DNA from 3 places in the Paenibacillus suaedae genome. Region 1 is predicted to be linked to each of the others. Evidence: riboswitches for the same ligand, from Rfam matches in the RefSeq annotation. Region 1 holds a riboswitch; each other region holds the start of a gene.
The links. A riboswitch is a leader RNA that binds a small molecule or an ion and turns the genes downstream of it on or off. The one in region 1 is predicted to bind thiamine pyrophosphate.
Positions count from the first base shown of each region.

Region 2: linked by a shared signal. The riboswitch ahead of RQP50_RS19660 (hypothetical protein) and the one ahead of RQP50_RS04475 (YkoF family thiamine/hydroxymethylpyrimidine-binding protein) in region 1 are both predicted to bind thiamine pyrophosphate.
Region 3: linked by a shared signal. The riboswitch ahead of RQP50_RS22300 (ECF transporter S component) and the one ahead of RQP50_RS04475 (YkoF family thiamine/hydroxymethylpyrimidine-binding protein) in region 1 are both predicted to bind thiamine pyrophosphate.

Region 1 covers NZ_JAVYAA010000001.1:1,012,432-1,016,647, forward strand. The annotation lists gene RQP50_RS04465 (ABC transporter ATP-binding protein) at 1-1,516, opposite strand, end outside; gene RQP50_RS04470 (ECF transporter S component) at 1,518-2,093, opposite strand; gene RQP50_RS04475 (YkoF family thiamine/hydroxymethylpyrimidine-binding protein) at 2,179-2,772, opposite strand; TPP riboswitch at 2,918-3,024, opposite strand; gene RQP50_RS04480 (HAMP domain-containing sensor histidine kinase) at 3,219-4,216, opposite strand, start outside.
Region 2 covers NZ_JAVYAA010000005.1:28,560-32,775, reverse strand. The annotation lists gene RQP50_RS19670 (response regulator transcription factor) at 1-505, opposite strand, end outside; gene RQP50_RS19665 (stalk domain-containing protein) at 609-2,021, shown strand; TPP riboswitch at 2,334-2,447, shown strand; gene RQP50_RS19660 (hypothetical protein) at 2,644-2,844, shown strand; gene RQP50_RS19655 (ABC transporter substrate-binding protein) at 2,814-3,872, shown strand; gene RQP50_RS19650 (thiamine-binding protein) at 4,020-4,216, shown strand, end outside.
Region 3 covers NZ_JAVYAA010000006.1:205,993-210,208, forward strand. The annotation lists gene RQP50_RS22295 (MFS transporter) at 112-1,530, shown strand; TPP riboswitch at 1,754-1,867, shown strand; gene RQP50_RS22300 (ECF transporter S component) at 1,957-2,553, shown strand; gene RQP50_RS22305 (ABC transporter ATP-binding protein) at 2,618-4,201, shown strand; gene RQP50_RS22310 (energy-coupling factor transporter transmembrane component T family protein) at 4,198-4,216, shown strand, end outside.

The sequences.
Region 1 (4,216 bases):
GTCTTCGCTTCTGTCCTTGGCTGATGGAGAAGGGATTGGCATTGGCAACCTTGTTCAAGCGGAAGCGTGTCAAGGCTTCTCCGACATGCTGCTGTACTTCTTCTTCGCTCAGAAGCTGCAAGCGCATCCCGAATGCAAGTTCATCGAACACGGTATCAGTAATGAACTGATGCTCTGGATTCTGGAATACATATCCGATGAAGGCTCTCAGCTCCCGCTCCGCATATCGATGAAGAGGCATGCCATTCAGAATGATTTGACCTTCATCCGGCTGTGTCAATCCAGACAAGAGGGAGGCGAGGGTAGACTTCCCAGCTCCGTTTGGGCCGACAAGTGCTACCCATTCCCCTGCATGCAGAGTAAGGGACACGTGATCAAGGATTACTCTTCCTTTACGCCGATAGACAAGGTCGTGCGCTTGCAGGACTTCCTCAGGCTTTCGTGGGGAATCGTTAGATTGAGCTGATGTTAGGATGCGCATTGCATCCTGCTGTACGCATTCAGGCAGCGACAGCAGCAGCTTCAAGAGATCTTCGTCTGTGAGTGCAGGGTCTGCGGCTGTGAGACGCTGACGAACGAACTGATCATCATAATTGCTGAAATCGCAAATATTGCTACTATCGTCATCGTTGTTGCTATCGCTACTGTTGCTGTGATTAAACCACTCACGGATGAATTGCTGCAGTTCCAGCGCTTGCGGAAGCCAGATACCGCGTGACTTGGCTTCAGCTGCATGATGCTTGAAGTAGGAGACAGGAAGACCGTCAAAGACGAGGGCTCCAGCCTCATCCATCACGAGCAGGCGATCCGTCATGCCGATCCAATCGTCCAATTGATGCTCAATGATAAGCAGAGCCATCCCTTCCTTGCGTGCCAGTTCTGAAATGAGTACAGCAAATTGATGTCTTGTACACGGATCGAGATTCGATGTAGGCTCATCCAACACAAGCATGTGCACGCGAAGGGCTAGAGCGCAGGCAAGAGCCAGCTTCTGTTTCATGCCTCCTGACAGCTCGTGGATATACGCATGTCGCCATCCGAGCAATCCTACCTTTTCTAATACCTCTTGAATCATGGATTCCATCTCAGTTCGAGGGCAATCCCGATTTTCTAGGCAAAAGGCTATTTCTTCTTCTACACGCAGCATACAGAACTGACTTTCGAAATCTTGAAATACAATTCCGATATGCTGGGCCGCTTCACCGGAATCGTACTGTTCGATTGGCTTGCCATACAGATGGACACTGCCTTCAACGAGACTGTCTATTGCATGTGGATACAGCCCGGTAAGGCAAAAGGCTAGCGAGCTCTTGCCGCAGCCGCTTGGGCCTAGCAGCAGAACGGTTTCCCCCTCATGCAGGGTGACATTGATGTTGGATAAGACAGGCTCGCCTTCGGTCTCGAAGGCGAGTGTCAGATCAGTGGCTTCCAGTGTAATAAGAGTTCCATGCTCGACGTCACGTTGTATATTCAATTGTGCTGGGTACTTGGGAATGAGAAGCGCTGGGCTTGCCATGTTATCGTTGCCCCTTTGCAATTGGGAAGCTTCTCAGAACTCCTGTATTGGCCAAGGCGTCCGCAATCCATTTGCCAAGCAGACCTGAGATGAGTGCGCCACTTATACAGCGAACGACGAACATCGCGATGATGAGACCAACAGAGTAGGCCGCATAACCGCTGCGGAAATACCCCCACGCGAAGCTGAATACAGCGGAGCCCACCCCAGCCAGCATGAGCACTTTGGTTGAATAATTCCGATATCTTGTAGCGGCAAATACGGCTTCGGCGCCTAAACCTTGAATAAGGGCGGATACAATCAAAATAGGTCCTACGGCGTTGCCGATTAATACCTCAACCAATCCAGCGACTGTCTCTGAAATGACGGCAGCCCCCGGTTTGCGGATGATATAGGTGGCGATGATCGATACGATAAACCAAATGCCGAAGATGACTTCATATCCCATCGGCCCCATAAAGCCAACAAGCACATTGCCTATTTGCAAGAAGAGCAGATAAATGACGGCAAACACAACAGATAATGAACTGAGAACGACGATATCTCGTAATTTCCATTGGCTGTTTCGCGAATTCATGAACATTCCTCTTTTCTTAAAACGATGATCGGATGAGTCCGTTGGGTTTGTAGCTTGCATTTTTGAATTTCTTTTTCTTCAGCTGCTACCTTGTGGAAGGGCTGTTGGCTGACATCGTAGTTGTCATCACCACATGGGACTTGTCTGATTTTCTCGCCCGATTAAACGCGTTCTCAAGTGTAGCAAATACTCGCTGTGCATCTCCTTCTAAGCGGCTTGCATAATGAGCGCTCTCATCGAAAGTGCCTTCTTCCTTAGCAAGGCCAATGATCTCATAGATCGTATCCATGTAATCTGCTGTTCCGAGCGGGTAGAGAGCAAAATGAGCAGCGATCTTGAGAGGAATCGCTTGATATCGTTCCGCATTCATTCGAATTTCGTCCGTACTCATGAAGGCATCTCCTTGTGTGTCGCCCGGACAGCCAACAGAGAACGTAGCATTCAGCACAACATGTTCTCCACTTGCCGCGCTATGTAAATAGATAGACTGTACGACATCGAATACATGTTCACTGCGCCCACGAACCCAGGTGCTGACATCATCGGTATGGCACCATACCTTAGACATATCTGTGTCTCGCAACGCTCCTAAAATAAGTTCAACGAAGCGATCGCTCATCGGATAGATGGAAAAGCGACAACCAACGATGCGGCTCGTGCCGCAAGATAACTGACTCATAACTTATATCCTCCCAGACGAATCAAATTGTGGCCAGCAGACAACAAAAAAACTGCACCGTGAGTCGGTGCAGTTGCGCTTGAGGATACAAGGGTATGACATGGCTTCATGCAATGACGAACATGACGAAGCCGCAGCTTATATCAATCAGTCGACTACACTTCCCCACGCTAGTATTATCTAGTTCGGGTTATAAGGGTTAACAGCGTTGCCGCTGTCTCTCAGCTTGTTACAGCACCCCTAGTGTTCGAATTCACTATGCAGTTGTTCCATTGTTCATATGCTTGACAGCTTTCATTATACACGGGATGATCCGTTTGTAAAGGGTGCAATACCAAAAGGGATACTTCAAACTGGAGCTTAATATTGCAATGGGCTAGATCCGGGCATACAAACGATCCGTGGTATCGCAGTCTGAAGGTGATACCCGACATCGTGAAGGGACTCTAGTCCTCCGTAATAGTCAACGTGATTTGAAACAAGGTATGGTAACACTGATCCTGCGTTAATTCAATCGTGCCATCATGGAGCGTTATGATTTTTTTGCAAATGGCGAGACCTAATCCTGTACTGTCTTTAATCGGGCCGTCGCCACGGATGAATTCTTCGAAAATATGTTCCTTGATCGGCTCCTGAACGCCAATTCCGTCGTCTCCGATCCACAGTATAACGTTTCCTTCTTGTCGTGCACATGAGACATAGAGCACCGTTCCCGCTGGATTATATCGCAGTGTATTGCTAATTAAGTTGGTGATGACGCGACTCATATGAATCTTGTCCATCTTGACATAGAGCGGCTCTTCCGGGATATGTGCTTCAAGCTCAAATCCCTTCTCTTCTATTTCCGGATAAAATTCCGCCACGAGCTGCTGGAACCATTTCGTAATGTTCACTTTCTCTTTGCTCAATTCCGTATGCTTGTCATCCAGCTTCGCCAGTTCAAATAGGTCTTTAATCAAATTGGCCATATAAGCTGACTTATCGTAAATGTATTGAATATATTTGCGGGTATCTTTGTCTTCCAATGCCTGATTGTCCAACAGGAGCTGCGAATAACCGTAAATCGAAGTAATCGGCGTCTTCAAATCATGCGATAGATGCAGCAGCATGTTTCGCTTATTGTTCTCGGCAGCTTCCTTCTCGGCAGAAGTACGCTGCAGACGTTCAGCCATGCCGTTAAACGCCTCTTGTATTTCCGCGAATTCCTGTTCGGCTGAGTAATGAAGCCGCTTCGTGTAATTGAAGTGCTCCATCTCTTTGATGCCTTCCAAGATTTGCCGCAGCGGCTTTTTCACTTGTCTAACCGAATAGCGGGCGTAAAAGTAAAGCAGGATAAACAATAAAATAGCTAATAATGCAGCAAAGATCGTTGTCGCAGTTGATAATTTCAACAAGCGTTCAGGAATTTTCCACAGCAATACATAAGATTCGCCGTTCGGCCCTT
Region 2 (4,216 bases), on a different contig from region 1:
TCTTCCAATAAAACCGATGGCTTTCGGATTCGTATAACAAATTCGCGTTATTGTTCAAAATGAGCCCCGAAGCTTTCCGCTCCGACGTACGCATCCGGCGTAGAATTGCCTGCATCCGGGCGACGAGTTCTCGCGGACTGAACGGTTTGCACAAGTAATCGTCGGCTCCACGTTCTAAACCCCGGATTTTGTCCTCTTCCTCGATTTTAGCCGTAAGCATGACGATAGGCGCGCTGCTGATTTTGCGCATTTCCCAGCATGCCGTAGTACCGTCCATGAAAGGCATCATAATATCCAGAATGATGAAAGATGGAGCCTCAGTTTTCACCAGTTCAACAGCTCGCTGCCCATCGCTCGCGGCAAGCACTCGGCAGTTCAGTGCCCCAAAGTATTCCTGCAAAAACGAGACGAGCGAAGCATCATCGTCCGCAATCAGAATAGGACCTTCAAGCTGCAGCTTATCCATCGGAACGTTCACCTCCACGGCTATCATTTTATCAGACATGATGCTCTCGTGTTCTTTATATGATCTTTACAATTCTCCGTTACATTGGTCAAGAGCCCCGTCTTACGTTGGCTCAAAACCTTTTCAGAGAGGCGATGAGTGAATGATGGTAAACAAAATGATAAAACCTGTACTTTTTGCCGGAATGGTACTTTCCGTTATTCAACCGGCGATTATTTTGGCTGCTGATAACAATTTGGCTTCGATCTCGGCTGCGGGAAACAACACCGCTGCGGCAATCCGCCCCTTTGACGGCGAGATTATCAATAACTCACTGGCCGTAAGTCCCGACGAGCAAACTGCGGTTGTCTCGGATAGTCGTCAGCCATGGATTCGAGTCTATGATCTTGCCCAAGGAACTTTGCGTAAGGAGATCCGCGGCTTTGTTACACCAAGAAACATTATGTTCATTAACGGCGGTTTGCAGTTTGTCGTTTCGGATAGCACACTGGGCACCCTGCGATTTTACAACACGGAAGACCTGGCATTGAAGGATGAGGTTGCAGTGGGTCAAGGCGCATTTGGAACTGATGTCACCGCGGACGGAAATACCATGTATGTCAACAATGAAGCCAAAAGTACAGTAACGGTTGTGGATCTCGGGCAGCATAAGACGACCGCTGTCATTCCGGGATTCTCCCAACCCCGTCAAGGGATAAAAGTATCTCCCGACGGTCGTTATGTGTTTGTTACTAACTTCAAGGGAGACAAGGTATCGGTTGTGGATGTCAAAACCAATTCAATCATCCATGAGATCTCCGGATTTTCGAAGATTCGAGCGATTTCAATATCCGCCGATGGCTCTACCATGTATGCGGCAAACAGCGGGCGTAATAGTATTGCCATAGTGGACATCTCACAAGGCAAAATCATTGGCGAGGTAAAGGTTGGGCGCGATCCTTACGGCGCATCCCTTTCTCCTGATGGAAAGATCCTTTTTGCCAGCAACAAGCTGGATAACTCCATTAATATAATCAGCACCTCCGACAACAGCATCATCGGGAGTATAAAAGGATTTTTAGAGCCCCGGCAAGCGATCAGCTTCAGCAAGGATGGGAACTTTGCTTATGTCCTTAATCGCGATCTCTCCATTTCTCGAGTGGATGTGAAGGCTGGTATGATTCTTGATACTGTAAGCGATAAAGATGATATTTATTATGATGTCAAGGTCAATGTTAAAGGCAATCCGATTCAAAGTGAAGAGTATCCTTATTATAAATCCAAAGCCGACATCATTTATGTTCCTGTACGTTTCGTTACAGAGGCTTTGGGTGCAACAGTGGAATGGAATAATGATTTTCAAACCATTCAAATCAACTACAACGGCAAAATCAATTCAGTTAACGTGGGAGGTAAAACCGCATTGGCAGGTGATCAACAGATCCAACTCGATGGTCCGGTTGAAAAAAACGGGGAACGCACCTTTGTTCCGTTAAGCTTTATTTCGAAAGTCATGGGAGCCAGCGTAAAGTGGGATAATCCAAGCAGAACAGTAAATATTACGCCGGTTAAGTAATGATATAAAACGCTGCCTAGTCAATTGGTAGCCCTTGCATGAGCTTTGATTCTCTACGCCAAGAAATCAATGAGGTAATTATTTTGAGTTAAAATGGAAGATTGTCCCTTGTTTCACATGGAACTTTTTTCGACAGGAATCTAGTGAATATGAGCAATCTGCTGTCATAAAGCATACGAATAACGAAGTTGATGGGAGATATGAGCATTGCCCCAATGATCAGCGGACACTTTGCAATTTCTGTTTGTCACTGGACTTTCTGATGGATGAGGACTATAATTACCCGTGTAATAGGTAGCTTCGATAACTGCATATGCACGCTAGGGGTGCTGGAATTTGGCCGGCTGAGATTGTATCCCATTAAGATACCGACCCTTACACCTGATCTGGGTAATGCCAGCGTAGGAAAGACGTTGAACCGCGTCATTATTGTTATAATTAGGTTGCTTGCTTATTCGTCATGCTCTGCATGAATGTGCGCTGCTTTGGGCAGAATGGACATGATTGCAGTACGGATGAACGAATGCCGGATGACCTTATTGACGTGATTCATCGTATGATGCACATTCGCATATACGCGTAGAACGGCACACAAAGCGTCCCAGAGGGGGCGCTTTTTTTTGTGGATCTGAATCGTGTTGCAGGACGGCGGGACGGGAACTTGCTCATCCACACATATACGATCGAGCGGATCGTCCAACTGGTGAACGCGGCAGGCGTTATCGAAGCACTTTCTAATTTCATGATCGGCTCTCCACTAGTGAGGGAAGGAAGAAAAGGGGGATTCATCATATGCAACGGACACGCTTTACACGAGGGTTGATGCTGGCGCTCGTTATCATGATGACATTTGCGCTCGCTGCTTGCGGCGGCAAGGGTCAAGAAGCAGGACAAGGGAGTCAGGCAGAGGGGAACACGACTCAGGAGCAAGGAACTGATAAGTCGAAGGAGAAACGCGACATTAAGCTTGTGCTTGATTGGACGCCGAATACGAACCATACTGGCTTGTATGTCGCTAAGGAGAAGGGCTACTATGAGGAAGAAGGTCTGAATGTTGAGATATTGCAGCCGAGTACTGGCGCATCAGAGGCGATGATCGCATCGGGAGAAGCGCAATTCGGTGTTAGTGTTCAGGAAAGTATTACGATGGCTCGACAACAAAATGTTCCGATCGTGTCGATTGGTGCGATCATTCAGCATAATACATCAGGCTTTGCCGCGCCGAAGGACAAGAACATCAAGTCACCTAAGGACTTTGAAGGCAAAACGTATGGCGGCTGGGGCTCTCCGGTTGAGGAGATGATTATCCGCACGATTATGGAAAAGGACGGCGGCGACTATAGCAAGCTGAAGAGCGTCAACATGGGCAATGCCGATTACTTTACAGCTGTGAAGAAGGATATTGATTTCGCGTGGATCTTTTACGCTTGGACAGGTATTGAAGCAGAGCTTCGCGGTGAGCCGATTGATATGCTGTACGTCAATCAATATGCGAAGGAACTCGATTATTATACGCCGGTTCTTTCGACAAGCGAGAAGCTGATCAAGGAAGATCCTGAATTGATTAAGGCATTCATGCGTGCTACGTCCAAGGGATATCAATATGCGATTGACAATCCAGAAGATGCAGCCAACCTGCTGCTTAAAGCGGTGCCGGATTTGAACAAAGACCTGGTTATCGCAAGCCAGAAATGGCTGAGTCCGAAGTATAAAGACGATGCACCTCGCTGGGGCGAGCAAAAGCGTGACGTATGGGCAAATTACATGAATTGGCTCGTGGAGAACAAATTAATGGATAAGAGCATCGATGTAGACAAGGCGTTTACGAATGACTTCTTGCCAGCTTCATAAGCCTGCACGGTTATAGGAATGGGCAATGGGCGCATATGCGCCCTTTTGCTGTATTTCGTTACAGGATGATCGTCACGAGATAATCGTTACTAAGTGATCATTCGAATGAACGTTATATCTGGATTGCGAAAGAGGAGGGGAAGCAAGATGGCGAACAGTTTAGTAAGTATTCAGATCGTTCCGAAGACGAAAAATGGGGAAGACGTAATTCCCTATGTAGATCGTGCAATCGAAGTCATTCAAGCATCGGGTGTGAAATATCAGGTAAATCCACTGGAGACAACGATGGAAGGCGAACTTAGCGAACTCTTCCGTATTATTGAGGATATGAACAAGGCCATGAT
Region 3 (4,216 bases), on a different contig from region 1:
AGTGCGTAACATCAACTGGGGCAGGTATTGATCGGGGATAACGCATAACACCCCTGTAAACTGCGCAATTCCCCTTTAGCAAGAGAAAGGGGATTCCTATTCGTGGAACAAATGAACAATAACAACCGCATCGAGGCGGCAGAACAAGAACAACCCGTGTATGCCTTTCCCAATGTGAAGAAATCGATCGCATGGTTAAGCTTTTTAGCTTTTTTCAGTGTGTTGAATGAGACTGTGTTCAACGTATCATTGCCCGACATCGCACACGATTTCAGTATCACTCCGTCCGTTGCGAATTGGATCAACACATGCTTCATGATTACCTTCGCGCTCGGCTCCATCATTTATGGCACCCTGTCATCCCAATACGGCATTAAGAAGCCGCTGCTCATCGGTGTGCTCATCTATGGTAGTGGCTCGTTGCTCGGTTTCTTCGCCCATGACTACTTTTCAGCTGTATTGTCAGCCAGATTGATACAAGGTGCCGGGGCTTCGGCTGTGCCCGGACTCATCATGGTTATGGTCACTCGCTACGTTGGAGAACAGCATCGAGGCAAGGCGTTTGGCATGATTGGTTCTATGGTAGCGCTTGGTGAAGGGATTGGCCCAGCTGTAGGCGGTGTACTGGCAGATTATGTGCATTGGTCCTACCTATTTATCATTCCGGTAATGACAATAGTCAGTCTCCCCTTCTTCTTGACCGCACTGCCGCAGGAGCCTTCTCGCAATGGGAGAACAGATATCATCGGCATTGCCCTCTTGTCAGCAGGCATTATTCTATTTACCTTGTTTACTACGACATATGTCTGGTTCTATCTGGTCTGCAGTATGATTCTCGTTCTTGGGTTTGCCTTGCACATCCGACGTATTCGCGAACCATTTATTGCTCCATCCCTGTTCGCTAATCGACCATATGTACTCGGCACGCTTGCTGGTTCCATTTTGCTAGGAACGGTAGCTGGATTTATTTCCATGGTTCCTTACTTCATGCGGGATGTACATCAACTCTCGACCGCTGTTATCGGCAGCGCGATCATTTTCCCAGGGACACTCAGCGTCATTCTGTTCGGCATACTCGGTGGAACTCTCGTTGATAAGAGAGGAACTTCATTTGTTTTTGTCGCTGGATTAGGTCTCGTCACATTTAGTTTCGTCACGCTCCTTGCGTGGGGGAATGATTCTCCATGGCTGATGACGTTCGCACTCGTGCTCGTGTTCGGAGGGTTGTCATTCATTAAGACGGTTATCTCTGCTTCCGTTGCAGAATCACTTGCACCTGACCAAGCAGGAGAAGGAATGAGCATGCTCAGCTTTGCATGCTTTATGGCTGAAGGCATCGGCATCGCTGTAGTCGGCGGTCTGCTTACACACGGGTGGCTGTTGACTTCACTGACACCTACCGTTGCCAATGAAGCTGCTTCATTCCCCTTATACAGCGGCCTGATTATTCTGCTCATAGCAGTTCTTGCTTGCGGAGGGATCGTATACAGCTTGTCATTGAGACGACATTCTACAGCTTCACACGATTAACTATTCATGAGGATCAGGATTTCTTCCTGATCCTCATTTTTGTCTATTCCCCCCTCTTCAAATCTCCTAAACACGCTCCTTATCTCCTTATTCCTCTTTTCTTATGTTGTCTAGCTAACAATTGCAATCATTGGCTTCTATCTCTCTAGTAATTTTTATGTTTTTTGTAAACATTTCGTTGTCAACCTAACATGAATATTGTATGATATGAGCAATTGCATAGTCATACAAATTCGGGGGCTTGAGGAATCAAGCTGAGATTGTAGATAGGTATACCGCTACTGACCGTTAATCTGATCTGGGTAATGCCAGCGTAGAGAATCTGTATTTGTCATGTGATCATGCTCTGCTGTGATCTAGGACTCTTCTACCGTCTGGTTGCCAGACGGTTTTTTGTATGCAAGCTATACAACAAAGGAGAGGGTTATGTTGCCAGAACAACAGAGAAGCAACAAATTAAAGTTTACGGATATTCTCATTACCGTGATGATCGGGGTCGTATTTGGTGTGATCTTCAAAATGTGGGAGAGCGTCTACAGTCTCGCGAAGCCGCTGTTCCCACAAGCAGGACAATTAACATATGGCATGTGGTTTATGGCTGGCCCATTCGCGTACCTGGTCATTCGCAAGCCCGGCGTCTGCTTCCTAGCAAGTCTTGCTGCCGCTAATTTATCGGCTATTCTTGGCTCTGCTTGGGGACTAGAGACGATTGTGTATGGCTGTGTACAAGGTCTGGCGGCAGAATTGGCATTCACCATGACCGGATACCGCAAGCACAGCATCGTCATCGCAGGTATCGCTGGCATTCTGTCCGCAGTCGGCTCATTCATCATCGATCTCGGTTATGGATATGCAGATTACGAGACATGGGTGCTCGTCTTGAAGTATGGACTTCGTGTCATTAGTGCGTTCATCTTCGCTGGCGTATTTGCCGGCTTGCTCGTTCGTGCATTGGAAGCGACAGGGGTAACCAAATCCATACGTCCTGTGTCCAAAGAGGATTACGCGGTACTTAATCAATAGCACGCATAATATGAATAGATAGAATTTGTGCGTACGCCATAAATTCGGAATAAGGTGGTTACACATGCAACAGGAATCTCATGCGAATTCGTCTGCATTTGTTGACCGCTTGCGCCTAACATTTCCAGGAGAGGATTCCTTGCTGTTCAAGGACCTCTCCTTCCACATTTCTACCGGTGAGAAGGTACTGCTCCTCGGGCCAAGCGGTTGTGGCAAATCAACATTGCTGCAAGTATTAAGCGGAATTATGCCCCACTCTATCGAAGTGCCGATGAAATACGATCAGATTAAGCTTCCTTCAAGCTGGGGCTACGTATTCCAAGATCCGGACAGCCAGTTCTGCATGCCATATGTAGATGAAGAGCTCGCCTTTGTACTGGAAAATCTCTCAATCCCACGTGATCAAATGCCAGCATACATGATAGGCATACTTGAACGAGTGGGATTGCAGTTCAACAATCTGCATACAGAAATCCAAACGCTATCCCAAGGGATGAAGCAGCGGCTCGCACTTGCGTCCGTCCTGCTGCTAGAACCGGAGGTGCTGTTCCTCGATGAGCCTACAGCGCTTCTTGATCCTGAAGGAACGAAACAAGTCTGGGACACCGTAAAACAAGCTGCCGATTCCTCCACCATTCTAATCGTGGAGCACAAAATCGAGCATGTTATCGACATTATCAATCGTGTGGTATTATTCGACAGCACTGGACGAATCATTGCGGACGATGAACCGCAGATCGTATTTCTACACCATAAAGATAAGCTCATTGAGTATGGCATATGGTATCCAGGTGTATGGCAGGACTACATTCATTCAGAAGCCTACCAAGCCATATCGCAGCAACGAACGGCGAACGGATTTCAACAGCCTCATTGCAAGCAGGACGGTGGGCACATCTACGCGCGTCTGCAAGCCCTGCAGCCACTGCTCTCTTTGCGTGATTTTAGCGGATACTATGAAGAGATTCGTCGCATATCCGTCCCGAGCGTTGATATTTATCCGGGTGAATGGATAACGATTATTGGAGAGAACGGGGCTGGCAAGAGCACACTATTGTTGTCTCTTATGCAAATTCTGCGTACTAGCGGCATTTATCTTATTGAGGGTCAAGAGCTGCCAGCACCGGCTCGCAAGCGATGGTTCCCGCGATTCGGAAATACGGGAAAGCAGCCTCCAGCCGAACTCGCCTTCGTATTTCAGAATCCTGAGATGCAGTTTCTAACGGATTCGATCTATGATGAGCTTGCTTATGAACCTAGGCAAAACAACTGGAATGAATCGGACATTGCACATAGAGTGGAACAAGTCTTGGAATCATTCGATCTGAATATCGGACAGAATCGGCATCCGTATCATTTGTCACTTGGTCAGAAACGCAGATTAAGTGTCGCCACAGCGATGATGCGTAAGCGTCCGATCCTGCTCCTGGATGAGCCAACCTTCGGGCAAGACGCTAAAAATACATTTGCTATATTGGAAAAGTTGAACCGGCTTCGGACAGAAGGAACCGCCATAGTCATGGTGACACATGACATGAATATCGTGGATCGTTTTGCAGATCGGATATGGCATGTTGAGAAAGGCCAACTGATGGAACAAGAAGTTTCCCCAAGTGGACAGACAATGCGGGAGGTGCAGATGAAATGAAACTGCTCGCTCCCA